Regions from separate parts of the Kitasatospora sp. NPDC056800 genome, predicted to be linked through region 2. Evidence: riboswitches for the same ligand, from Rfam matches in the RefSeq annotation. Region 2 holds a riboswitch; each other region holds the start of a gene.
What was found. A riboswitch is a leader RNA that binds a small molecule or an ion and turns the genes downstream of it on or off. The one in region 2 is predicted to bind cobalamin.

Region 1: it holds a riboswitch for cobalamin, as region 2 does, so the genes downstream of both, ACFRQN_RS36925 (ribonucleoside-diphosphate reductase subunit alpha) here and ACFRQN_RS00735 (cobalamin biosynthesis protein) in region 2, are expected to answer to the same signal.
Region 3: it holds a riboswitch for cobalamin, as region 2 does, so the genes downstream of both, ACFRQN_RS03590 (prenyltransferase/squalene oxidase repeat-containing protein) here and ACFRQN_RS00735 (cobalamin biosynthesis protein) in region 2, are expected to answer to the same signal.

Annotation. Positions count from the first base shown of each region.
Region 1 covers NZ_JBHUAL010000263.1:676-8,125, reverse strand. Annotated here, with positions in the region: gene ACFRQN_RS36940 (glycosyltransferase family 2 protein) at 20-1,438, shown strand; gene ACFRQN_RS36935 (glycoside hydrolase family 26 protein) at 1,444-2,562, shown strand; gene ACFRQN_RS36930 (glycosyltransferase family 39 protein) at 2,562-4,253, shown strand; cobalamin riboswitch at 4,326-4,460, shown strand; gene ACFRQN_RS36925 (ribonucleoside-diphosphate reductase subunit alpha) at 4,653-7,064, shown strand; gene ACFRQN_RS36920 (ribonucleotide-diphosphate reductase subunit beta) at 7,085-7,450, shown strand, end outside.
Region 2 covers NZ_JBHUAL010000002.1:21,107-29,119, forward strand. Annotated here, with positions in the region: gene ACFRQN_RS00725 (putative cobaltochelatase) at 1-1,613, opposite strand, end outside; gene ACFRQN_RS00730 (cobyric acid synthase) at 1,714-3,228, opposite strand; gene ACFRQN_RS00735 (cobalamin biosynthesis protein) at 3,225-4,238, opposite strand; cobalamin riboswitch at 4,346-4,479, opposite strand; gene ACFRQN_RS00740 (alpha/beta hydrolase family protein) at 4,779-5,885, shown strand; gene ACFRQN_RS00745 (hypothetical protein) at 6,553-7,878, shown strand; gene ACFRQN_RS00750 (phosphatidylcholine/phosphatidylserine synthase) at 7,984-8,013, opposite strand, start outside.
Region 3 covers NZ_JBHUAL010000008.1:64,344-72,356, reverse strand. Annotated here, with positions in the region: gene ACFRQN_RS03595 (hypothetical protein) at 1-872, opposite strand, end outside; cobalamin riboswitch at 1,005-1,081, opposite strand; cobalamin riboswitch at 1,160-1,304, shown strand; gene ACFRQN_RS03590 (prenyltransferase/squalene oxidase repeat-containing protein) at 1,412-4,177, shown strand; gene ACFRQN_RS03585 (hypothetical protein) at 4,174-5,280, shown strand; gene ACFRQN_RS03580 (CbiQ family ECF transporter T component) at 5,285-6,523, shown strand; gene ACFRQN_RS03575 (ABC transporter ATP-binding protein) at 6,520-8,013, shown strand, end outside.

The DNA.
Region 1 (7,450 bases), on a different contig from region 2:
CCTCATCAGCTTCGCCTGCATGGTGGCCAGCGAGATCGGGCTGCTGAGCGCGACGCCGTGGTTCCTCTTCTTCATACCGCCGCTCGCCTTCACCATCGTCTACTACCTGATATCCCGCTGGGTGCACGGCTTCAACGAGACCTTCGACCTCTCCGCCCACCGGGCCCTGGTCAAGTCCTGGCAGCCCGAGCACCATCCGACCGTCGACATCTTCCTCCCGGTCGCCGGCGAGCCGATCGAGGTCCTGCACAACACCTGGACGCACGTCGCCCGGCTCCGCGACCAGTACCCGGGCGACGTCACCCCGTACGTCCTCGACGACAGCAACAGCCCGCAACTCGCGCAGATGGCCGTCGACTTCGGGTTCGTGTACGGCACCCGCGACAAGCTCGGCTGGTTCAAGAAGGCCGGCAACCTCCAGTTCGGCTTCCGCAACTCCGACAGCGACTACATCCTCATCCTGGACGCCGACTTCGCGCCCCGGCCGGACCTGCTGAACGAGATGCTCCCCTACATGGAGGCCGACCCCCGCCTCGGCATCGTCCAGTCCCCGCAGTTCTTCCGCATCCTGGACTCGCAGAACTGGATCGAGCGCGGCGCCGGCGCCGTCCAGGAGCTGTTCTACCGGACCGTCCAGGTCTCCCGGCAGCGCAGCGACGGCGCCATCTGCGTGGGCAGTTGCGCGGTGTACCGGCGCGCGGCGCTGGAGGAGAACGGCGGCACCACGCTGATCGGCCACTCCGAGGACGTGCACACCGGGTTCGACCTGCGCCGCCTCGGCTGGGACCTCCAGTACATACCCGTCGCGCTGGCCACCGGCGTCTGCCCGGACAACGTCGGCGGCTTCTTCAACCAGCAGTACCGCTGGTGCACCGGCTCGATGAGCCTGCTCGGCAGCAAGAAGTTCTGGCAGACCAAGCTGCGGCCGATCACCCGGGCCTGCTACCTGTCCGGCTTCTTCTACTACATCCACACGGCGCTGTTCACCGTCGTCTCACCGCTCATCCCGATCGTCCTGCTGCTCGCCCGCCCCGACCTGATCCGCTGGGAGAACACCGCGCTGGTGCTGCCCGGCCTGCTCTACGCGACGGTCATCTTCCCGCTCTGGCACCGCAACCCCTACCGGCTGGAGGCCTGGGCCGCCCGCATGATGTACGGCTGGGCGCACGTCTTCGCCATCTGGGACATCGTGCGCCGCAACCGGATGGCCTGGCAGCCGACCGGCTCCAGCGGCGCCAAGCGGAACAGGACCCGGCGGTTCTGGATCGGCGTCATCGCCTGGGGCGGCGGAACCGCCCTGCTCTGGGTGCTGCTGAGCATCTGGCGGATGCTCACCATGGGCCCGCTGAACTTCGCCCTCGTCCTCGCCTCCGGCCTCTTCTACGCCACCATCGTGGGCCGGGTCCTCGTCCAGCCCCGCCCGACGGAAGCAGTGTGATCGCCATGACCGCCCACCCGAGACGGGCCGGCCGGCTCCGTCACCGGCTGGCGCTCCCGCTGCTGGCCGCCGCCGGCCTGCTGCTCACCACCGCGTGCGGCCCCGAGGACCCCGGCTTCGCGATGCAGAAGGACCTCGCCCAGGCCGCCCCGGCCGCCACCCCGGCCCCCGGCGCCCCCGGGACTCCCGGCACTCCGGGCGCGGCCCCCGCCGCGGGGGGCACCGCGCCGGCCGCGCCCGCCACGCCCAAGGCCCTGCCGGCCGGCGTCCCGTACGACGTCACGCCGCTGCTCAGGCCGAGCCACAAGTACCTCGGCGCCGCCCTGCCCGACGTCCCCGCCACGATGGACGCGCTGCCCGGCTACCGCGACGCGATCGGCAAGCAGCCCAACGTCCTGGAGTTCTACGCCCATTGGAAGGGCGGCTTCGACACCGCGGGCGCCCGCCGGATCCACGACGCCGGGGCGCTGCCCTTCATGGCCTGGGAGCCGCACGACCGCTCGCTCGCCTCGATCGCGGCCGGCGACACCGACGACTACGTGCGCGGCGTCGCCAAGGCCGTGGCCAAGTTCAACCTGCCGATCGCCGTCAGCATCGCCCACGAGATGAACGGCGACTGGTACCCGTGGGGCCGTCAGGCCGCCACCCCCGAGGACTTCGTGGCCGCCTGGCGCCACGTCCACGACCTCTTCGACCAGGCCGGCGCCACCAACGTGATCTGGGTCTGGAGCCCCAACATCACCGACCCCGCGCCCAACACCCGCCTGGAGCCGTACTACCCCGGCGACACCTACGTCGACTGGGCCGGCATGACCGGCTACTTCACCAAGACCGGGCCCAAGACCTTCGACGCGCTCTACGGCCCGACCATGGCCGAGATCCGCGGCTTCTCCCAGAAGCCCTTCTTCATCAGCGAGACCGCCTCCGAGCAGGGCAAGCGCCAGCACGCGGACATCGACCAGCTGTTCTCCGGGCTGGAGGCGCACGACGACATCGTCGGCTTCGTCTGGTTCAACATCGTCAAGCGGGCGGACTGGCGGGTCGAGGCCGTGCCGGACACCCTCGCCGCGTTCAAGCAGCGCGTGTCCGACCCCCGTTACGGCTTCGACATCCGGAACCCCTGATGAGCACTGAGTCCGAGTTCTCCCCCGTCCCGCACGGCCGCTCCGCCCACGACCCGGCCGCCGAGCCGGACCCGGACGGGCCCGGCGCCGTGGCGGTGGACAGCCCCGACGGGCCCCGCCCCGCCGTAGCGGTCGACAACCCCGACGGCGTCGAGCTGGCCCCGTACACCATCCCGCGGGTCCCCGCGATCGGCTGGGACCCGGGCACCAGCCCCCGGCGCCGGTGGATCGCCCGCGGCCTGCTGGGCGCCGTCCTCACCGTCCAGGCCGCCCTCTCGCTGCGCCTGCTGGCCGCCGCGCACCCCGACGAGGCCGCCGCCATGGTCGCCGGCCGCCAGCAGCTGGCCCACCTGCTGCACGGCACCCCGGTCACCACCGACCTGGTCGACCGGGTGCACGGCTCGCCCTGGCTCTACCCGCCGCTGGCCGGCGCCGCCGCCGACGCCAACGGCATCTGGGGCACCCGGCTGCTCAGCCTCGGCTTCGCGCTGCTCACCACGGTCCTGCTGTACTCGCTGACCCGGCGGCTGTTCAACGAGCGGGTCGCCATCTGCGCCATCGCCGGGTACGCCGTCCTCCAGTCCACCGTCGTGGTCGGCTTCTACGCCGCGCCCGAGTCCCTCGCCGTCCTGCTGGTCGCCCTCGCGGCCTGGACCACGGTGTTCACCGCAGGCCGCCATCCGGCCCTGGCCCTGCTCGCCGCCCCGCCCACGGCGCTGGCCTGCGCCACGGCCTACTCCGCGGCCTTCGCCGTCCCCGCCCTGGTGGCCCTCGCCTTCGCCTGCGCCCGGCCGTACCACCGGGTGGGCCCGGCCGCCCTGCGCTCACTGCTGACGGCCCTCGGCACCCTCGTCCTGCTGCTCCCGTACGGCACCCTCGGCAAGGTCGCCGGGTGGTCGCCCTCGCGCGGCAACGCCCCCGGCTCGGCCGGCTCGGTCCTGCTCGGCACGCTCCAGTGGGCCGGCCTGTTCACCGTCCTCGCGGTGGCCGGCACCATCGCCTACGCGCGCCGCGAACAGATGCCCGAGCACGACGCGCCGGAGAAGGAGCCCCTCCCCACCACCCGGGGCCGGCGCGCCCTGCTCGGGGCCGTCCTGACCGCCACCGCCCTGCTGGTCCCCGCCGCCCACCTGTGGACCGGCACCTCCGGCGCGCTGTTCCGCCACCTCGGCTACGGCATGCTGCTGGCCGCCCCGCTCGCCGGGGTCGGCCTGACCCGGCTGGTCGGCGCCCACTTCCGCCACCCCCAGCTCGGCATCCTGGTCTGGGTCGCCCTGCTCGCCCTCGGCCTGGAGCAGTCCGCGCTGCGCTACCAGAACGGGCCCGACTCCGGCCGCCTGCTGGCCGTCCTGCGGGTCCACACGGAGCCCCAGGGCCGCTACCTCACCGAGGTCGACGGACTCGCCGAGTACTACCTCGGCGGCGTCTCCAAGCCCGAGCAGTGGGTCTCCGCGCGCGCCGGCACGGACTACCGCGACGGGGCCGGGGTCGAGCACCACGGCGACGACGGCAGCGTCGCCGCGATCCGGGACGGCTGGTTCACCATGGTCGTCCTCGACAGCACCGCGCCGAGGGCCACCGACCGGGCCCTGAGCGAGGCCCTGGGCGCCGCCGGACACTACCGGCTGGTCGCCCAATTCACCTCGCCGACCGGCGATTCGAGCACGTACAAGGTCTATCTGAAGCACTGACCGGCTGCCCGGCCCACGCACATCCGCGACACGACAGGCACAACATATGGTGCCGCCGCAGTCCGGCGGCACAACATGTATGCTCGCTTCTGCTGTCGATGCAGGGGAACCCGGTGCGAATCCGGGACTGCCCCGCAGCGGTGAGCGGGCGGCTCCAGCAGCCGCACCCCGCGAGTCCGAGTACCTGCCGACGGCGTGCGCCACGGCCCTCCCGCAGAGGCCGCGCCGGCACCAGCAGTACCCCTCCGGGCCTCGCGGGCGGGCCGGGGAGTCACCTCGCGCGACGCTTTTTTGCGTTCGCGCCGTGCTCCCCTGCCCAGATCGGCCCGGTGGCCCCCCGAGCACCGCCGCCGATCGCCGCCAGGAGAGAGCGCCTTGACCACCGCTGCCTCAGCCACCCTGCCCGCCCAGGGCTCCGGTACCGCCTTCACCGACCCGACGGTCTCCGACCCCGGGGGCGCGCTGCTGCGGCTGCTCACCGACCGCAGCACCGACCTCACCGAGGTCGACCCCGGCCATGTCGCCGCCGCCGCGCTGCGCGGCCGCCACGCCGGCTCGGACTTCGCCGAGCTGCGCGGGCTGGCCGTGGACGCCGCCGCGTCGATGATCGCCGAGGACCCCCAGTACTCGAAGCTGGCCGCCCGCCTGCTCGCGCTGGAGATCGTCGACGAGGCGAACAGCCAGGGCTCGGTGTCCTTCTCCGCCTCGATCGCCGTCGGGCACACCGAGGGCCTGATCGGCGACACCACCGCGGACTTCGTCGCCAAGCACGCCGCCGCCCTGGACGCGCTGATCGACACCGCCGGCGACGACCGCTTCGAGTACTTCGGCCTGCGCACCGTGCAGTCCCGCTACCTGCTGCGCCACCCGATCACCCGCAAGGTGATCGAGACCCCGCAGCACTTCCTGCTCCGCGTCGCCTGCGGCCTGGCGGTCGGCGACTCCGAGCAGTCGGTGCGCGAGGTGGCCGAGCTGTACGGCCTGATGAGCCGCCTGGAGTACCTGACCTCCTCGCCGACGCTCTTCAACTCCGGCACCCGGCACCCGCAGATGTCGAGCTGCTACCTGCTCGACTCGCCGCTGGACAACCTGGACTCGATCTACAACCGCTACGCGCAGATCGCCCGCCTGTCCAAGCACGCCGGCGGCATCGGCCTGTCCTACTCGCGCATCCGCTCGCGCGGCAGCCTGATCCGCGGCACCAACGGCAAGTCCAACGGCATCGTGCCGTTCCTGCGCACCCTCGACTCCTCGGTCGCCGCCGTCAACCAGGGCGGCCGCCGCAAGGGCGCGGCCTGCGTCTACCTGGAGACCTGGCACGCCGACATCGAGGAGTTCCTGGAGCTCCGCGACAACACCGGCGAAGAGGCCCGCCGCACCCACAACCTCAACCTGGCGCACTGGATCCCGGACGAGTTCATGCGCCGGGTCAACGCCAACCAGGACTGGTCGCTGTTCTCCCCGGCCGACGTGCCGGAGCTGGTCGACCTGTGGGGCGCCGACTTCGACGAGGCCTACCGCAAGGCCGAGCTGGCCGGCAAGGCCGTCCGCACCATCCCGGCGCAGACCCTGTACGCCCGCATGATGCGCACCCTGGCGCAGACCGGCAACGGCTGGATGACCTTCAAGGACGCCTCCAACCGCGCCGCCAACCAGACCGCCCTGCCGGGCCGCACCGTGCACTCCTCCAACCTGTGCACGGAGATCCTGGAGGTCACGGACGACTCCGAGACCGCCGTCTGCAACCTCGGCTCGGTCAACCTCGGCGCCCACGTGGCCCCCGGTGCCACCGTCGACGACCTGCTCGGCGCCATGGACTGGGAGCGCCTCGACGCCACCGTCCGCACGGCCGTGACGTTCCTCGACCGCGTGGTGGACATCAACTTCTACCCGACCACCGAGGCCGGCACCTCCAACTCCCGCTGGCGGCCGGTCGGCCTCGGCGTGATGGGCCTCCAGGACGTCTTCTTCAAGCTGCGGATCGACTTCGACTCCGCCGAGGCCGCCCGGCTCTCCACGCTGATCGCCGAGCGCATCATGCTCACCGCGTACGAGCGCTCCGCCGACCTGGCCGAGCAGCTCGGCCGCCACGAGGCGTACGGCGAGACCCGCGCCGCCCGCGGCGAGCTGCACATCGACCACTTCCCGACGGCCGCCCCGCAGTGGGCCGACCGCTGGACGGCGCTGCGCGCCCGGATCGCCGAGACCGGCCTGCGCAACTCGCTGCTGCTGGCCATCGCGCCGACCGCGACCATCGCGTCCATCGCCGGCGTGTACGAGTGCATCGAGCCGCAGGTGTCCAACCTGTTCAAGCGCGAGACGCTGTCCGGCGAGTTCCTCCAGGTCAACCCGTACCTGGTGCGCGAGCTCAAGGAGCTCGGCGTCTGGGACCAGCAGACCCGCGACGCCCTGCGCGACGCCAACGGCTCCGTCCAGGACCTGAACTGGCTGCCCGCCGGGGTCCGTTCGCTGTACCGGACGGCCTGGGAGCTGCCGCAGCGCGCGCTGATCGACCTGGCCGCGGCCCGTATGCCGTACCTGGACCAGAGCCAGTCCCTGAACCTGTTCATGGCGGCGCCGACCATCGGCAAGCTCAGCTCGATGTACGCCTACGCGTGGAAGGTCGGTCTGAAGACCACCTACTACCTGCGTTCGCGCCCGGCCACCCGCATCGCCCAGGCCGCGTCCGGCACCGCCCGTGCCGCCGCGCCGGCACCGGTGCCCGTGAACACCCCCTCCCTCACCCCGGAGCAGGAAGCCGCCATCGCCTGCTCCCTGGAGAACCCCGAGTCCTGCGAGGCCTGCCAGTGACCACCCCCGAAGACCGCAAGATGCTGCTCGACCCCGGCTTCGAGCTGACCCTGCGCCCGATGCGCTACCCGTCGTTCTACGACCGGTACCGGGACGCGATCAAGAACACCTGGACCGTCGAGGAGGTGGACCTGCACTCCGACGTCGCCGACCTGGCGAAGCTCAGCGAGGGCGAGCGCCACCTCATCGGCCGGCTGGTCGCGTTCTTCGCGACGGGCGACTCGATCGTCTCCAACAACGTGGTGCTGAGCCTCTACAAGCACATCAACTCGCCCGAGGCGCGCCTGTACCTCTCGCGGCAGCTGTTCGAAGAGGCCGTGCACGTCCAGTTCTACCTGACGCTGCTGGACACCTACCTGCCCGACCCGGAGGACCGCAACGCGGCC
Region 2 (8,013 bases):
AGCACCGCGCCCTTGACGGCGGTCATCCGCTGCCGGGCGGCCATCGAGCCGGAGGCGTCCACCACGAACAGCACCAGGTTGGACTCCCGTCCCTGGCGCACCTGTTCGCGGAAGTCGTCCTTGTGCACCACCAGTGCCCGCCCGCTGCGCCCGCGCGCGGCCTGGTGCGGCGCGGCGGCCTGGAGGGTCGCGGTCAGGTGCAGCCGGGCGAGCGCGCCCTGCGGGCGGCGGGCGCGGATGGTGTGCCCGCCGGTGGTCTCGGCGGGGGAGCGGCGGCCCTGGGCGCCGTGCCCGGTGCCCTTCACGGTGAACAGCCGCGTCCGGTACGGGTCGCCGGCCGCGACCGGCGCCGACTCCCGTGCGGGGGCCGGGTGTTGGGCCGGTACGGGCGGCTGTGCGGGTGCCTCGGGGCCATCGGAGGCGGGGTCCTCGGGGGAGGGCGCCTCGGGCGCCTCGGGGCCGCCGTCGGACGGATCGGGCGCGCCGCCGCCGTCGGGGCCGCCCCCGTCCGGGCCGCCCTCCGGCCCGTCGCCGTCGTCGCTGCCGCCACCGTCGCCGTCCGGGTCGGGCCCGTCGTCCTCGGGCTCCGGCTCCTCCTGCTGGGCGTGCTCCTCCAGCGTCCGGTCCAGCTGCTCCTCGTCCAGCCCGGGCGCGTCGAAGGGGTTGCGGCGGCGGCGGTGCGGCAGTGCCAGCTGGGCGGCCTTGCGGACGTCCTCCTCCAGCACCTCGGTGCGCCCGTCCCAGGCGGCCAGCGCGACGGCGGTGCGGGCCATCACGATGTCCGCGCGCAGCCCGTCCACCTCGAACGCGGCGCACACGGCGGTGATCTGACGCAGCGCCACATCGGTCAGCTCGACCTTGGGCAGCAACTCCCGTGCCGCGGTGATGCGTTCGGCGAGCGCCCGCTCCTCCTCGGCGAACCGCGCGGCGAAGCCGGCCGGGTCCGCGTCGTACCCGAGCCGGCGGCGGACCACCTCGGCGCGCTCGGCCGGGTCCCGGGTGGCGGCGATCTCGACGGTCAGGCCGAACCGGTCGAGCAGCTGCGGCCGCAGCTCGCCCTCCTCCGGGTTCATGGTGCCGACCAGCAGGAACCGGGCCGCGTGCCGCACCGACACGCCCTCGCGCTCGACGTACGAGCGGCCCATCGCGGCGGCGTCCAGCAGCAGGTCCACCACGTGGTCCTGGAGCAGGTTCACCTCGTCGATGTAGAGCACGCCGCGGTGCGCCCGGGCGAGCAGTCCGGGCTCGTAGGCCTTGACGCCCTCGGCCAGCGCCCGCTCCAGGTCGAGCGAGCCGACGATCCGGTCCTCGGCCACGCCGACCGGCAACTCGACCAGCTGGGAGGGCCGTTCGGAGGAGGACGGGGAGTCGTGCGGCCCGTCCGGGCACTGCGGGTCGGGCGCGGCCGGGTCGCAGGCGAAGCGGCAGTCGTCCACGGTGGCGATGGACGGCAGCAGGCCGGCCAGCGCGCGCACCATGGTCGACTTCGCGGTGCCCTTCTCGCCGCGCACCAGCACGCCGCCCACGGCCGGGGAGACCGCGTTCAGCAGCAGTCCGAGCCGCAGGTCGGCCATGCCGACGATCGCGGTGAACGGATAGCGGACGTCACTCATGCCGTACCCCAGTCCTGTCGTGCCTGACTCTGTGATCGTGCCCGGCCCTGCCGCCCCGCCCGGTTCGGCGGTCCTGCCCAGCCCTGCGTCCGTGTCCGGCTCATGCGTCACTCCCAGGGGCCCCGGGCGGGAGGAACGGCAGCGATCCGGCCGCCGGCACCCCGCCCTCGATCAGCTTCCACAGCGCGTCGGTGTCCGCGTGCTCCTCGATCAGGTCGCCCAGCCGGTCCAGCCGGGCCTCGCGCGCCGCGGCGAAGGAGGTGTCCGGCGCCGGGACGAACGCCCGGCCGGACAACTCGGCGACCTCGCGCAGGAGTTCGCGGCGGAACCCGTCGTTCTCCAGCGCGCCGTGCCAGGTGGTGCCCCAGACCGGGCCGACCCGGCAGCCGTCCAGGAAGGGACTGCCCCCCTCCACGGTCACCACCCCGTGGTGGATCTCGTAGCCCTCGACCCGCTGCCCGAACGCCTCGCCGACCGGCCGCGCCAGCACCTTCTCGACACCGAACCGCACCCGCGTCGGCAGCAGCCCGAGGCCGTCGACGGCGCCCGCCTTCGACTCGACCTCGTCCACGATCGAGTGCGCCAGCATCTGGTAGCCGCCGCAGACCCCGAGGACCGGCAGTCCGGCCGCCACCCGCGCCTTCAGGGCCGGCTCCAGGCCGCGCTCGCGCAGCCAGGCGAGGTCCGCGACGGTGGCCCGGGTACCGGGCAGCACCACCAGGTCGGCGTCGGCCAGCTCCTCCGGCCTGGTCGCCCAGCGGACCAGCACGCCCGGCTCCTGCGCGAGCGCGTCCATGTCGGTGAAGTTGGACAGCCGGGGGAAGCGCACCACGGCCACCCGCAGCACGTCCGCGCCGAGCGGCCCGGGCCCGTCCGCCCGGTCCGCCACGGTGGACAGGTCCAGCGAGTCCTCGGCGTCCAGCCAGAGCCCGGGCAGCATCGGCAGCGTGCCCAGCACCGGACGGCCGGTCAGCTCGTGCAGCATCTCCAGCCCGGGCGCCAGCAGCCGCGCGTCGCCGCGGAACTTGTTGACGAACCAGCCCGCCACGTGCCGCTGGTCCTCCGCCGACAGCAGCGCCAGCGTCCCGTACATCGCCGCGAAGACCCCGCCGCGGTCGATGTCCCCGACCACCACCACCGGCAGGGCGGCGGCCGTGGCCAGGCCCATGTTGGCGATGTCGCGGTCGCGCAGGTTGATCTCGGCGGGCGATCCCGCGCCCTCGCAGACCACCACGTCGTAGCGGCCGCGCAGGTCGGCCAGGCACTCCAGGGCGCGCTCCAGCAGGACGGGCTTGCGCTCGCGGTAGTCCAGCGCGCCGACCTCGGCCACCGGTCGGCCGAGCAGCACCACCTGGCTGCGGCCGTCCGCGCCCGGCTTGAGCAGCACCGGGTTCATCGCCGCCTCCGGCTCCACCCGGGCGGCCTGCGCCTGCATCGCCTGGGCGCGGCCGATCTCGGCGCCGTCGGCGGTGACGAAGGAGTTGAGCGACATGTTCTGCGCCTTGAACGGCGCGACCCGTACGCCCTGGCGGGCGAGCCACCGGCAGATCCCGGCCGTCACCACGCTCTTGCCCGCGTCCGAGGTCGTCCCCGCGACCAGCAGTGCGTTGCTCATGCCCGTCCCCTCTTCTTCAGCAGTGCCCGCAGCAGGACGTGCCCCGCGACCGTCGTACCCAGCGCCAGTGCGCCCACCCGCCGGGAGAGCGCGCAGGCCCGCTCGATGTCGTCCACCGTCACCGGCCGCAGCTCCGCGCCCAGGACGGGCCGGTGCTCCACCCGCTCCCCGTACCGCAGCGTGCCGCCCAGTCGGACGCCCACCGCGCCGGCGAACGCCGATTCGGCCTGGCCCGCGTTCGGGCTCGGGTGCGCGGAGCCGTCGCGCCGCCAGACCCGCCAGGCGGTCCGGGGCTCGGGGGCGGCGGCCACCGTCAGCAGCGCCGTCAGCCGGGCGCCCGGCCAGCCCGCCACGTCGTCCAGCCGGGCCGAGGCCCAGCCGAACCGGGCGTAGCGGGGCGAGCGGTGGCCGACCATGGCGTCCAGGGTGTTCACGGCGCGGAAGGCCAGCAGGCCGGGGGTGCCGGCCAGGGCGCCCCAGGTCAGCGCGTTCACCACGGCGTCGGCGGTGTTCTCGGCCACCGACTCGACCACCGCCCGGGCGATCTGCTGCCCGTCCAGCGCGCTCGGGTCCCGCCCGCACAGGTGCGGCAGCCGCTCCCGGGCGGCGGCGAGGTCGCCGGCGGCCAGCGAGCGGCCGATGGTGCGGGCCTCCCGGGTCAGCGAGGTGCCGCCGAGCACCGTCCAGGTCGCGGCCGCCGCCAGCGCCGCCCGGCCCAGCGGGCGCCGGCCCACCGTACGGTCCAGGGCGAACGCGCCCGCCGCGACCGCGCCCACGCACAGCGCGGTGTACCCGGCCCCGGCGGCGCGGTCGTCGCGCCACAGCCGCCGCTCCAGCCGGGTCGCGGCGCTGCCGAAGACGGCCACCGGGTGGCCCCGGCGGGGGTCGGCGAAGCGGGCGTCGGCGGCGTAGCCCGCGGCGGCGCCGAGTGCGAACACGGCGGCGCGGGCCAGCGGGCGCGAGGCTCGGGTCAGCGGGCGCGGAGCGGGGGAAGGCGCGCGCGGGGTCATCGGCCGCACGGCGGAGGGCAGCTCGGAGTCCGGCCGGGCGGGGCAGCCTGCATCGCGTGCGTGTCCTCACTCAGGGTCCGCGCCCTGGATCGACGTGACGGCGGCGAGAGTCTCCTGGCTTCCGGGTCGAACGCACCCCCGGAGCCTTCCAGCGGCCGTCGACGGCCCGCCGTGGCGATGTTCCGAGCGTGCTCCCCGGTGACAGTGGCGGGACCGCGCCGGACTTCCACCGGCTTCCTCTCCATGCCTCCGTTTGGCCCCAGGATCCCATCACGGGCCCGAACCGGGAGTCAACCGAGGTCACGGAGGGGTTGGTCACACGGGGACGCCGCTGACGCCCGGTCGGATCGCCCGGCGCGGCCCCGCCCCGACCCCCGCCACCGGCACCCCCTGAGTACCGCCCTGAGCACCCCGGGAGCGCCCGCCGGGTGACCCGGACGGCCCAGCCCGGTGGCCGCTCGGGCGGAGCGCCGGTGAACTGGGGCTCGAACACCGTCCGGTCCGTGAACAACGTCCGTGAACAACAGAGCGGGGAGCGAGATGCGTTGGGGAACCGCCGCCGTCGTGGCGGCCGCCGCGGTGGGGGCCGCCGTGCTGGTGGTCGGCCGCCGGGCCTCCGAGCGGATGGTCCGTCCGGTGACCGCCGTCCAGGAGTCCGGGCCGGTCCAGGTCCGCGCCCTCGCCGCCGGCCGGGTCACCTTCACCCGCGGCCCCGCGAGCCTGCGCCCCGGCCGCTGGGCGGTGGAGTGGGCGGACGGCGGGCACGCGGTCGTCGAGGAGGTGCTGCACGCCGACGAACAGGGCGTCACCCGCCGACTGGTCCGCGCCGACCGGGGCACCCTCGTCCCCGGCACCGAGGTCCGCTTCACCCCGCGGGTCCACCTCGGCGACCCCACCGAGGCGCTCGGCCTCGCCTTCGCCGACACCGCCGCCGACGGCGAGCTCGGCGCCCTCCCCGCCTGGCGGCTCGACGGCAAGCGCGGCACCTGGGTGATCCTGGTGCACGGCCCCGGCGACGACCGCCGGCAGACCCTCCCGGTGCTCCCCGTCCTCGACCGGCTCGGCCTGCCCGCCCTCGCCGTCACCTACCGCGGCGACCGGGGCGCCCCCGCCTCCCCGGACGGGCTCAGCCACTTCGGCGAGACCGAGTGGCGCGACATCGAGGCGGCGGTACGGCTGGCGCTCGACAGCGGCGCGGGCAAGGTGATCCTGTACGGCTGGTCCGTCGGCGCGACCATCGTGCTGCAGACCGTGGCCCGCTCCGCCTGGTCGCACGCCGTCCGCGGTCTGATCCTCGACTCGCCCGTGCTCGACCTGCCCGCCTCCGCCCGCCGGGACGCCGCCCGGGCCGGCTTCCAGGGCGTCGCCGCCGAGCTCGGCGCCCTCGCCGCCGAGGGCCGCACCGGGGTCGACCTCGCCGACTTCGGCCGCATCGCCGACGGCACCGACCTGCGGGTGCCGACCCTCCTCCTGCACAGCCCCGAGGACCGGATCGCGCCCTTCGGCGCCGCCGAGAAGCTGGCCGCCGCCCGCCGCGACGTGGTGAGCCTCCAACCCTTCCCCGGCGCCGACCACGCCACCCTCTGGAACACCGCCCCCGACCGCTACACCGAACTCCTCCGCCGCTGGCTCACCCCGCTCCTCTAGGGGCTCAACCACCCCCCCTGTGCGCGAGGGCGTTTTCGGCTGGTCCCCGCCGCTTTTCCCGGTGCGATTCCCCCCGTCCGAGAATGAACGTTCCTCCCATTCCTCCGGGCCCGCGTGAAAAGTCGGCCCGGCCGACTTCCGGTGCGGCTCGATCCCGATCACGCCGCCCGCCATCCGTCCGGATTCGGGCTGGACAGTCCTGCCGGGCGTCGCCGGGCCGAAACGCCCCCGTAAGGGCCCCTCGGCTGTCAGGAGCAATATTTGGCCCGGCCCCTTACCCCCCACCCGTACGCACGGTGACCGCCCGAGCATTCCGGGCAACCGGCCCGCCCCCTGTGGCATGGGCAGGTCACACGTTTCCGGCCAGGCGGTTTGCCGTTGTTGCCCGATCTTGCGGAGGTGCCACCGGCGGTCGCCCGGTCGTACGGACAACCGGATGTGACAGAAGGCCGGTACAAGGGGAAGACTGCTCGACGTGACGTCTCGGAACCCGCGCGACCGTGATGCCCCGCTCCCGCCGACGATCGGTACCGGTGCGACGGTGACCCGTCTCCCCGGAACGGCCCAACGGCCCGCCGGTGGCAGGCCGGGCGGGGCGGGAGTCCCCCGTAACGCAGTACCCCGGCGACGAGGGCCCGCTCCGGCTCCCGGGCGGGGCAGGGTTCCCGTGCCGGAGGGCTTTCCGGCACCCTCCGAGCTGGCGCCGCTGGCCCGCCGGATGCTGGTGGACGCCGTCCGGGTCGCCCGCTGGGCCGGTGAGCTGGCCGAGGTCGACAAGCGCGGCGAGCTGCTCCCGGACGACGCCCGCGCGGCGGGCCGGGCCCTGGCCATGACGGTCGGTGCCGCCGCCAAGGCCTGGGGGCAGGCGCTGCTGGTGGGCCTGGTGGAGGCCCGGGACGGCGGAGCCGGCCCCGGCTGGCGCCTGCACGCCTGGGAGCACGACGACGAGGCCGTGGTGCGCGGCTGGTCGGCGCTGTTCGACGCCTGGACCCTGCTCGCCCCGGTGCCGCCCGCGGCGCTGCGCGGCGTCTTCGCCGTCCTGGCCGGGCAGGCCGTGGACCAGGCCCCGCAGCTGCTCTCCTTCCTGCACCTGGTGGACGGCCCGGTCGCCGAGAGCGAGCTGCTGGAGCTGCTGCGCCGCGGCCTGGACGAGCGCCGGGTCGGTACCGGCCTCGGCGGACCCGGCCTGTCGCCGGTGCCGCACGCGGCCTCGGCCGTCTCCGCCGTCCGCGGCACCTGCCGTGCGCCGCAGATCGACACCCCCGCCGCGCCCTCGGACGTGGCCGCCGTCCTGGACTGGATGCTGGACGGCCTGGCGGCCGTCGGCGCCCTGGTGCGCAGGAACGACGCCGCGGAGCTGTCGCCGCTCGGCCACTGGGCGGTGCGGGCGAAGCTGGAGGAGATCTGCACGGTCGCGCAGACCGCGGCCGGGCACATCGAGCAGAGCGCCTTCGAGCTGCTGAACGCCTGCGCGGACTACTCGCCGGGCCCGGCCCGCGCCGAGTTCCGGGCCTGGGTCGCGGCCCGGCCGGCCGACCGGGCGGTGGGCGAGCTGCTGGACGCCGCCCAGGGCGACGACGCGCTGGTGCGCGGGCTGGCCTTCGAGGCGCTGCGGGTGGCCGGCGGACCGGCCGAGCAGGCGGTGCGCGCGGCGGTGGACGAGCCGGTGCTGCGCCCGTACGCGCTGCTGTGGCTGGCGGAGCGCGCGGACGAGGGCGTCGCCCCGGCGGACGTGCTGGGCGCGGAGGACGCGGCCTGGCTCTGGGTGGACACCGCGGCCGCGGTGCTCGACCACGGCGAGACCGAGCTGCTGGTGGGCCACGTCGAGGGCGCCGCGGCGGGCGACCCGGTCCGGCTGTTCGCCCGGGCCCGGCAGTCCGGCCACCCGCGGGCGGCCTCGGTGCTGACGGCGGTCTCGAGCGTGCACCCGGACCCGGGCGTGGCCCGGGCGGCCCGCCGCTCGGCGTTCAGCGTGCACACCGGCGGCGCCTGAGCCGCACGGGCGCACGGGAACACGGGCGCACAGGAACACGGGAACACGGAAAGGGCCCGGAACCATCAGGTTCCGGGCCCTTCCCCATGCCGGTCGTGGGACGGCTCAGCCGAGCCGCGACTCCGCCCGCCGGGC
Region 3 (8,013 bases), on a different contig from region 2:
GTGCCCTGGGGGTTGATGCCGCAGGCGTTGAGGCCGGACACGGCCCAGCCGTTGGAGTCGGTGTTCACCCCGAACATGGCGTTGAAGGCGCCGGAGGAGGCGAGCTTGCCCTTGAGGAAGTTCTTGGCGGCGACGACCGCGGAATCGGTGTTGGGCACTCCGGCGGTGCAGAGGGAGGCCATGGCGGCACCCGTCATGTCGATGTCGCTGCCCTGGGCGAGTGCCGTCGGGTCGCCCGCGGCCTTGCTGTAGTTCCAGCCGCCGTCGTTGTGCTGGTTGGCGCGCACGGCCGTGACGGAGGCGTCGAGCAGCGGCTGCGGGGCGCGCTGGGCGCCGGCCTGGGTCCTGGCGCCGGCGAGGGCGAGCAGGCCGAAGACGGTGCCGTTGAAGTTGGCGGACGGGCCGTAGTAGCCGGGTTCGGCGGTCTGCCAGTAGGCGGTGAGGTCGGCGAGGAGGTTGCGGCCGGGGCCGACGCGGGCGGGGTCGATGCCGGCCGCGTAGGCGTTGAGGACGGCGCGCTCGTAGTCCGTGGCCACGGGCGAGGTGCCGGGCCAGCCGGGGGCGGCGAGCTGGTTGCGGTAGACGAGGCGGGCGTTCTTGCCGGTGTCCCCGCCGGGGGTCACGTCGGCGGCGGCCGTTCCGGCGGCGGCGAGCGCGCTGAACGCCCACTCGTTGGAGAGTCCGCCGCCGGTGACGTAGCTGCCGTCGGCGGCCTGGAGGGACTTCAGGTACGTGACGCCGGTGCTCTTGGAGGTGGCTATCTGGGCCGGGGTGGCCGTCGCGTGGGCGGGGACGGCGGAGAGCAGCAGGGCTCCGGCTGTCAGGGCGACGGTGGTCGCCGAGGCGGCGCGGGACGGGGTGGGGAGGGGCACGGGACAGGCTCCTTGGGGTGGCGGGCGCCGACCCTGCCCCGGGACTCCCGCGTCCGCTCGGGGCGCGCGACTGCCGGAGCGGTCGCCGCCCGGATCGCGTGGGCCGGCATTCGCCGTGGTGCGTGGCCGGGCGGGCATTCGGGCTCGGGACGGTACGGTCACCGCCCCACACCGCTGCGCGTCAGCCCCGGGTTCGCACCGGGTTCCCCCGCTCGGCCACCGCGGACGCTACCGCACAGGTCCGTCGCCCGACGAGGTGATGTGATCGACCTGACGCCCCGTTGACTCTCCGTCGGTCAGCGTGGTCTGATGAACCGATTTTTTGCCCTCGGCATTCAGGGGAAGCCGGTCCAACTCCGGCGCTGACCCGCAACCGTGGACCCACCTGGGGGTGGGTGAGCCGGAATGCCTGGACCGGGGGTCTGTTCACAGAGCACTTGCGTCGTCGCGGACTACGACGCGGTTTCGACGGCCCCCGTGCCCGCGGGCGACCGTCGGCTGCGCCGTCGCCTCGCGTGTCGACCGACCAGGGAGTCGTCGTGAGGGTCAGCAGCAATCGCACACGTCACAGGAACCGGGACCTCGCCTCGCTGGTGGTCGCCGGCACCGTCGCCGTCGCCGCCTGCGGCACGGTCCTGCTCGGGTACCCGGGTACCGCCTCAGCCGACCCGATCGAGCAGTGCACGGCGACGACGGGCGCGATCGTCGCCGTCGACTTCACCCACTGGGGCGGCGGTGTCGTCCGGGGCTGCGACGCCCACCCCACGACGGGCATGAACCTGCTGCACAACGCCGGCTTCACCACGACCGGCACCGAGCACGACGGACCGGCCTTCATCTGCCGGCTCGGGACCGGGACCTTCAACGGTGGCGCCCAGTACCCGACACCGGCCGAGGAGCCGTGCGTCAACACCCCGCAGGCCACCGCGTACTGGTCGTACTGGATCGCCGAACCCGGCCAACAGGCCTGGTCCTACAGCCGGTTCGGGGCCGGCACGCAGAAGCCCAAGCCCGGCGAGGTCGAGGCCTGGGTCTACGGCGGTACGGACATCGGTGGCACCAGCGGGGCGCCGAACTTCACCCCGGACTCCGTCCGCGCCAGGAACGGCGGCCCCTCGCCCTCCGCCTCCCCTTCGGCAACCCCGACCACGAGCCCGACCGGATCCCCCTCCGCCACGGGCGACCCGGCGGCCGCCGCGGCCTGGCTGGCCGGCCAACTCGTCGGCGGCGACCACATGGAGAACTGGGCCGCCCCGGGGCCCGACTACCCCCGGACCGCCCTCACCGCCATCGCGCTCGCGGCGGCGGGGACGCAGGACCCGGCGCTGCGCAAGGTGGTCGCCTTCCTCGACGCCCACACCGACGCGTTCCTGCACCCCGACGGGCCGGCCGGCGCGCCGGACACCAGGGCCGCCGCGCTGCTGGCCCTCGTCGCCGAGAGCACCGGCCGCGACCCGCGCGCCTTCGGCGGGCGGGACCTGGTCGCCGCGCTCACCGACCACGTCTGCACGGGGGCGGGGGAGAACGGCAGGTGCACCGCCGCCGGGGACTTCCTCGGCGCGTCCTCGCCCTGGGTCCAGTCCCTCGGCGTCATCGCCCTCCAGCGCGCCGGCGTGACGCCGCCCGCCCCGGCCCTCGCCCGGTTCGCGGCCTTCCAGTGCGCCGACGGCGGCATGGCCGGTTCGATGATCGTCGCGGGTGACCACTGCGAGTCCGACCCGTCCGCCACCGCGATCGCCGCCCTCGCCCTGCGGACCGCCCCCGGCTACGAAGCGGCCGCCAGGAAGGCCGCCGACCAGCTCGCGGCGAGCCAGCAGTCCGACGGCTCCCTCCTCCCGTACCCCGGCGCCCCCGGCGACACCACCAGCACCGCGATCGCCGCCCAGGTCTTCCGGGCCACCGGCCAGGACGCCCACCGGGCCGCCGCCACCGCCTGGCTCGCCGCCCGGCAGGGCAAGGACGGCGGCTTCGGCCCCGACGAGTCGACCACCGACCCGGACGCCGTCGCCACCGAGCAGGCCCTCCTGGCCCTCACCGGCACCGACCTCACCACCGTCCGGCACAACCCGGACGGCCCCACCACCACGCCGACCCCGCCCGCGGGGAGGAAACCCGACGCGGCCAGGGGGAGCGCCTACCTCACCGACCCGTCCCGCCTGATCGACGGCCACTACTACGAGGGCTTCCCGGCCTTCGCCGACTTCGGCCTGACCATCGACGGGGCCTACGCCCTCGCCGCGACCGGCACCGACGACGCCGCGCTTCGCCGGATCGTCGACTTCCTCGACCAGCAGGGCAAGGACGCGAGCGAGCGCACAGTCAACGACTGGACCGCGATCGGCACCGAGTACGCCGGCGGCGGGTCCATCGGCAAGGAGGCGCTGCTCGCCGAGGCCGTCGGCCGCAACCCGCGGGACTTCGGCGGCCACGACCTGATCGCCGCCCTCGCCGCGCTGGTGTGCGCCAAGGCCGAAGCGAACACCGGCTGCGCCGCCCCGGGCAACTACGCCTACGCCACCTCCGTCTTCTCCCAGGCGCTCGCCGTCATGGCCCAGCTCCGGGCCGGGGAGTCCACCAGCGTCGCCCCCGCGATCGCCTACCTGAAGGGCCTCCAGCACCCGGACGGCTCCTGGCCGAGCCTGATCCCCGCCACTGGCGACTCCGACGTGGACAGCACGGCGATGGCCGTCATGGCCCTCGCCCTCGTCCCCGGGGACGAGGCCGCCCAGGCGGTCGACCAGGGGCTCGGCTGGCTCGCCGCGCGGCAGCTGCCCGACGGCGGCTTCCCCGGCGCGTCCGGCGACTCCACCAACTCGGCCGCGCTGGCCGTCCAGGGCATGACGCTGCGCCAGGCCGCCTACGGTGGACAGATCGCCAAGGCGCTCGACTTCCTCGCCGGGCAGCAGAACGGCGACGGCGGGTTCAACGTTGCGGCCGCCGGGCAGCGGGGGTCGGACGTCCGCGCGTCCACCCAGGTGCTGGGCGGTGCCACCGGCATCTCCTTCGGGACGCTGTCCCGCGACCTCGCGGGCACGCCGACGCCTACTCCCACCGGGACGCCGACCGCGACACCGACGGGGACACCCACGACGACCGCGGCGGCCCCGGCCACCGACACCCCGTCGTCCGGCGGTGTCGCCGAGGCCGGGGGCGTACCGGTGCGGACCGGTTCAGGGGGCCTGGCCAGTACCGGAAGCCAGGCACTGGCACTGACGGCGGGAGCCGGCGCGCTGACCGCGCTCGGCGCCGGGGCCGTCCTCGTCGCCCGTCGCCGCACCGCGGCCGCCCCGGGGCGTCACCGGTGAGCCGGGGGCTCGGCACGCGCCTCGCCCGGCTGTCCGGGGCGGCGTCGCTGACCTTCGCGCTCGCCTTCGGCGGCGTCGCCGCGGGCACCACCCCGGCCGCCGCGACCCCGTTGCCGATCGAGCAGTGCACCACCACCTCCGGTGCCGTACTCGCCGTGGACTTCGGCAAGTGGGGCGGCCCGCTGCTGCGCTCCTGCGGGACCACGCCCACCACCGGGTTCACCCTGCTCAACCAGGGCGGCTGGAAGACCACCGGCACCGGGCACGACGGACCGGCCTTCATCTGCCGGATCGGCTACAGCGGCTTCCAGGGCGGCAAGCAGTACCCGACGCCGGACCAGGAGAAGTGCGTCCTGACGCCCCCGGCCACCGCGTACTGGTCGTACTGGCACGCCGATCCGGGCCAGAACGAGTGGTCCTACAGCCAGCTCGGCGCGATGCTCTACCAGCCGAAGCCCGGCAGCGTCGACCTGTGGATCTTCGGCGGCACCAACGTCGAGGGCACCGAAGGGCGTCCGACGATCTCGCCGGACAGCGTCCGGGCCCACAACCCCAGCCCGGGCGGGCAGCCGGCCGACCCCGGCCAGGGCACGACGGGCGGCTCCGGCGGAGCGGCGGGCGGTTCCGGTACGACAGGCGGATCCGGTACGACGGGCGGTTCCGGTACGACGGGCGGCAGCGGCTCCGGCTCAACCGGCGGCACTGGTTCAACCGGCGGCCGGGCCCCGGCCCCCGCCGCGCCTCAGCCCGGCGGAGCCCGTCCGCCCGCGTCCGCCGCGACCCCGGGGACGGACCCCGCCATCCCCGAGGACGGCAGCACCCCGTCGGGCGCGCCCGACCCCACGCCGGTGCCGGCCGAGCCGTCCACCGCCCCGCCGACGGACACCCCGAGCGACCAGTCGACACCGCAGACGGCCGCGGCCGAGGCCGGGCCGACGTCCGCGGCAGCCGTGCCCGGCGGGGTGGTGGACGCCAACCCGGTGGCCGACGCCCCGCACGACTCCGGCTCGATGGTCCCCACCGTGCTCGGCTCGGTCCTCGTCGTGGCGCTGGGCGTGGCCACGGTGGTGGCCGCCCGGCGCCGCCGCCGACGGGCCGAGTGATCCGGTGGGCACGCTCGACAAGCGCGAGTCCGGCTCCCCGCAGCGCGCCCCCGGGCGGGTCGCGGGGGGCCGGCGCGTCCCGCGCAACCTCCACCCGCTGGCCTGGTGGGCCTGGGCGCTGGCCCTGGCGACGGCGGCCAGCCGCACCACCAACCCGCTGCTGCTCCTGCTCGTCCTCGCCGTGCTCGGCTTCGTGGTCACCGCCCGCCGCAGCGAGGCGCCGTGGGCGCGCGGGTTCACCTACTACCTGTGGCTGGCCCTGACGGTGGTGGCGATCCGGGTGGTCTTCCGGTGCGTCTTCGCCACCGGTGTCACCCCGCACGACCACCTGCTCTTCTCCCTGCCGCACATCCCGACCCCCGCCTGGTACGCGGGCATCGAGATCGGCGGCCCGGTCTCGCTGGAGGCCACGCTCTCGGCGGCCTTCGACGGGCTGCGGCTGGCCTGTCTGATCTGCTGCATCGGCGCCGCGAACACCCTGGCGAACCCCAAGCGGGCGCTGCGGGTGCTGCCGGGGGCCCTGTACGAGCTGGGCGTCGCGGTGACGGTGTCGCTCAGCGTCGCGCCCCAGCTGGTGCAGAGCGTCCAACGCGTCGCCCGGGCACGGCGGTTGCGTGCCGGGCGGCGCAAGGGCGTCCGCGCCCTGCGCAGCATCGTGGTGCCGGTCCTGGAGGACGCGCTGGAGCGTTCGCTCAGCCTCGCGGCCGCGATGGACTCGCGCGGCTACGGGCGTTCCGGCACCGCCTCGCGCCGCTCCCGCCGGCTGACCGGCGCGCTGATGCTGCTCGGCATGTGCGGCCTGTGCGCCGGGGTGTACGGGCTGCTGGACGGGACGGCCCCGGCCGCGCTCGGCCTGCCCGCCTTCCTCGCGGGCGCCGTGCTCTGCGTGGCGGGCCTGCTGCTCGGCGGGCGGCGGGTGCGGCGCACCACCTACCGGCCGGACCGCTGGCGGGCCGCCGAGTGGGGCGTGGCCGGCTGCGGGGTGACCGCCGCCGTGCTGCTGTTCGCCACCGTCGGCTACGACGCCACCGACCTCAACCCCTCGCTGTACCCGCTGACCTGGCCGACTCTGCCGCTCGTCCCGGTGCTCGCCCTGCTGCTGGCGGGGGCGGCCGGGATCGTCTCGCCGCCGCCCGGCCGGACGCCCGGACCCGCCGCCGGGCCGGGGCCGCGCCCGGCCGAACGTCCCGACGCCACCCCCACCGACCGCACCGACCGCACGACCTCCGAGGTGAGCACGTGATCCGATTCGACCGGGTCGGCGTGGTGTACGACGGCGAGAGCACGCCCGTCCTGCGCGACGTCGACCTGCACATCCCGGAGGGCGAGCTCTGCCTGGTGGTCGGCCGCACCGGTGTCGGCAAGTCGACCCTGCTCGGCGCCGTCAACGGCCTGGTGCCGCACTTCACCGGCGGCACCCTGCGCGGCCGGGTCACCGTGGACGGCCGCGACACCGCCCACCACCCGCCGCGCGAACTCGCCGACGTGGTCGGCGTGGTCGGGCAGGACCCGCTGGCCGGCTTCACCACCGACACGGTGGAGGAGGAACTGGCGTACGTCATGGAGCAGTTGGCGATCCCGCCGGAGACCATGCGCAAGCGCGTCGAGGAGACCCTGGACCTGCTCGGCCTGGCCGACCTGCGCCACCGGGCCCTCTACGAGCTCTCCGGCGGCCAGCAGCAGCGCGTCGCCATCGGCTCGGTGCTCACCGCGCACCCGCGCGTCCTGGTGCTGGACGAGCCGACCTCCGCGCTCGACCCGACCGCCGCCGAGGAGGTGCTGGCCGCGATCACCCGGCTGGTCCACGACCTCGGCGTGACCGTCCTGTTGGCCGAGCACCGCCTGGAGCGGGTCGTCCAGTACGCCGACCGGGTCGCCTACCTGCCCGGCGACGGGACGGTCGTGCACGGCCCCCCGGCCGAGGTCTTCCGGGACACCGCGATCGCGCCGCCCGTCGTCGACCTCGGCCGACTGGCCGGCTGGCGGCCGCTGCCGCTGTCCGTCCGGGACGCCCGCCGGGCCGCCGCGCCGCTGCGGGAGCGGCTCACGGACCTGCCGGTTCCCCCGCCGCGCCGGGCAGCGGTGGCGGGGGAGCCGGTGCTGGAGGCGACGGGGGTCGTCGTCCGGTACGGGCCGGTGGCCGCCGTCCGGGACGTCCGGCTGGAGCTGTGGGCGGGCGAGGTCACGGCGCTGATGGGCCGCAACGGCTCCGGCAAGTCCTCGCTCCTGTGGGCGCTCCAGGGCTCCGGGCCCCGCCAGGGCGGCAGCGTGAAGGTCACCGGCGCCGGGGGCGGCCCGGCCGCGGACCCCAAGCGGCTGCCCGCGGCCCGGGCCCGGCAGCTGGTCGGGCTCGTCCCGCAGACCCCCACCGACCTGCTGTACCTGGAGACGGTCGCCCAGGAACTCGCCCAGAGCGACCTCGAAGCCGACGGCGCCGGCGGGCCGACCGCACGGCAGGTCCTCGACCGCCTGGCCCCCGGGATCCCGGACGGCACCCACCCCCGGGACCTCTCCGAGGGGCAGAAGCTGGCCCTCGTCCTGGCGATCCAACTCGCCGCCGCACCACGGGTCGTGCTGCTGGACGAACCCACCCGGGGGCTCGACTACCAGGCGAAGGAGGCGCTCACCGGCATCGTGGACGCCCTCGCCGCCGAAGGCCGTACGGTCGTCGTCTCCACCCACGACGTCGAGTTCGTCGCCTCCGCCGCCGACCGCGTCGTGGTGATGGCCGAG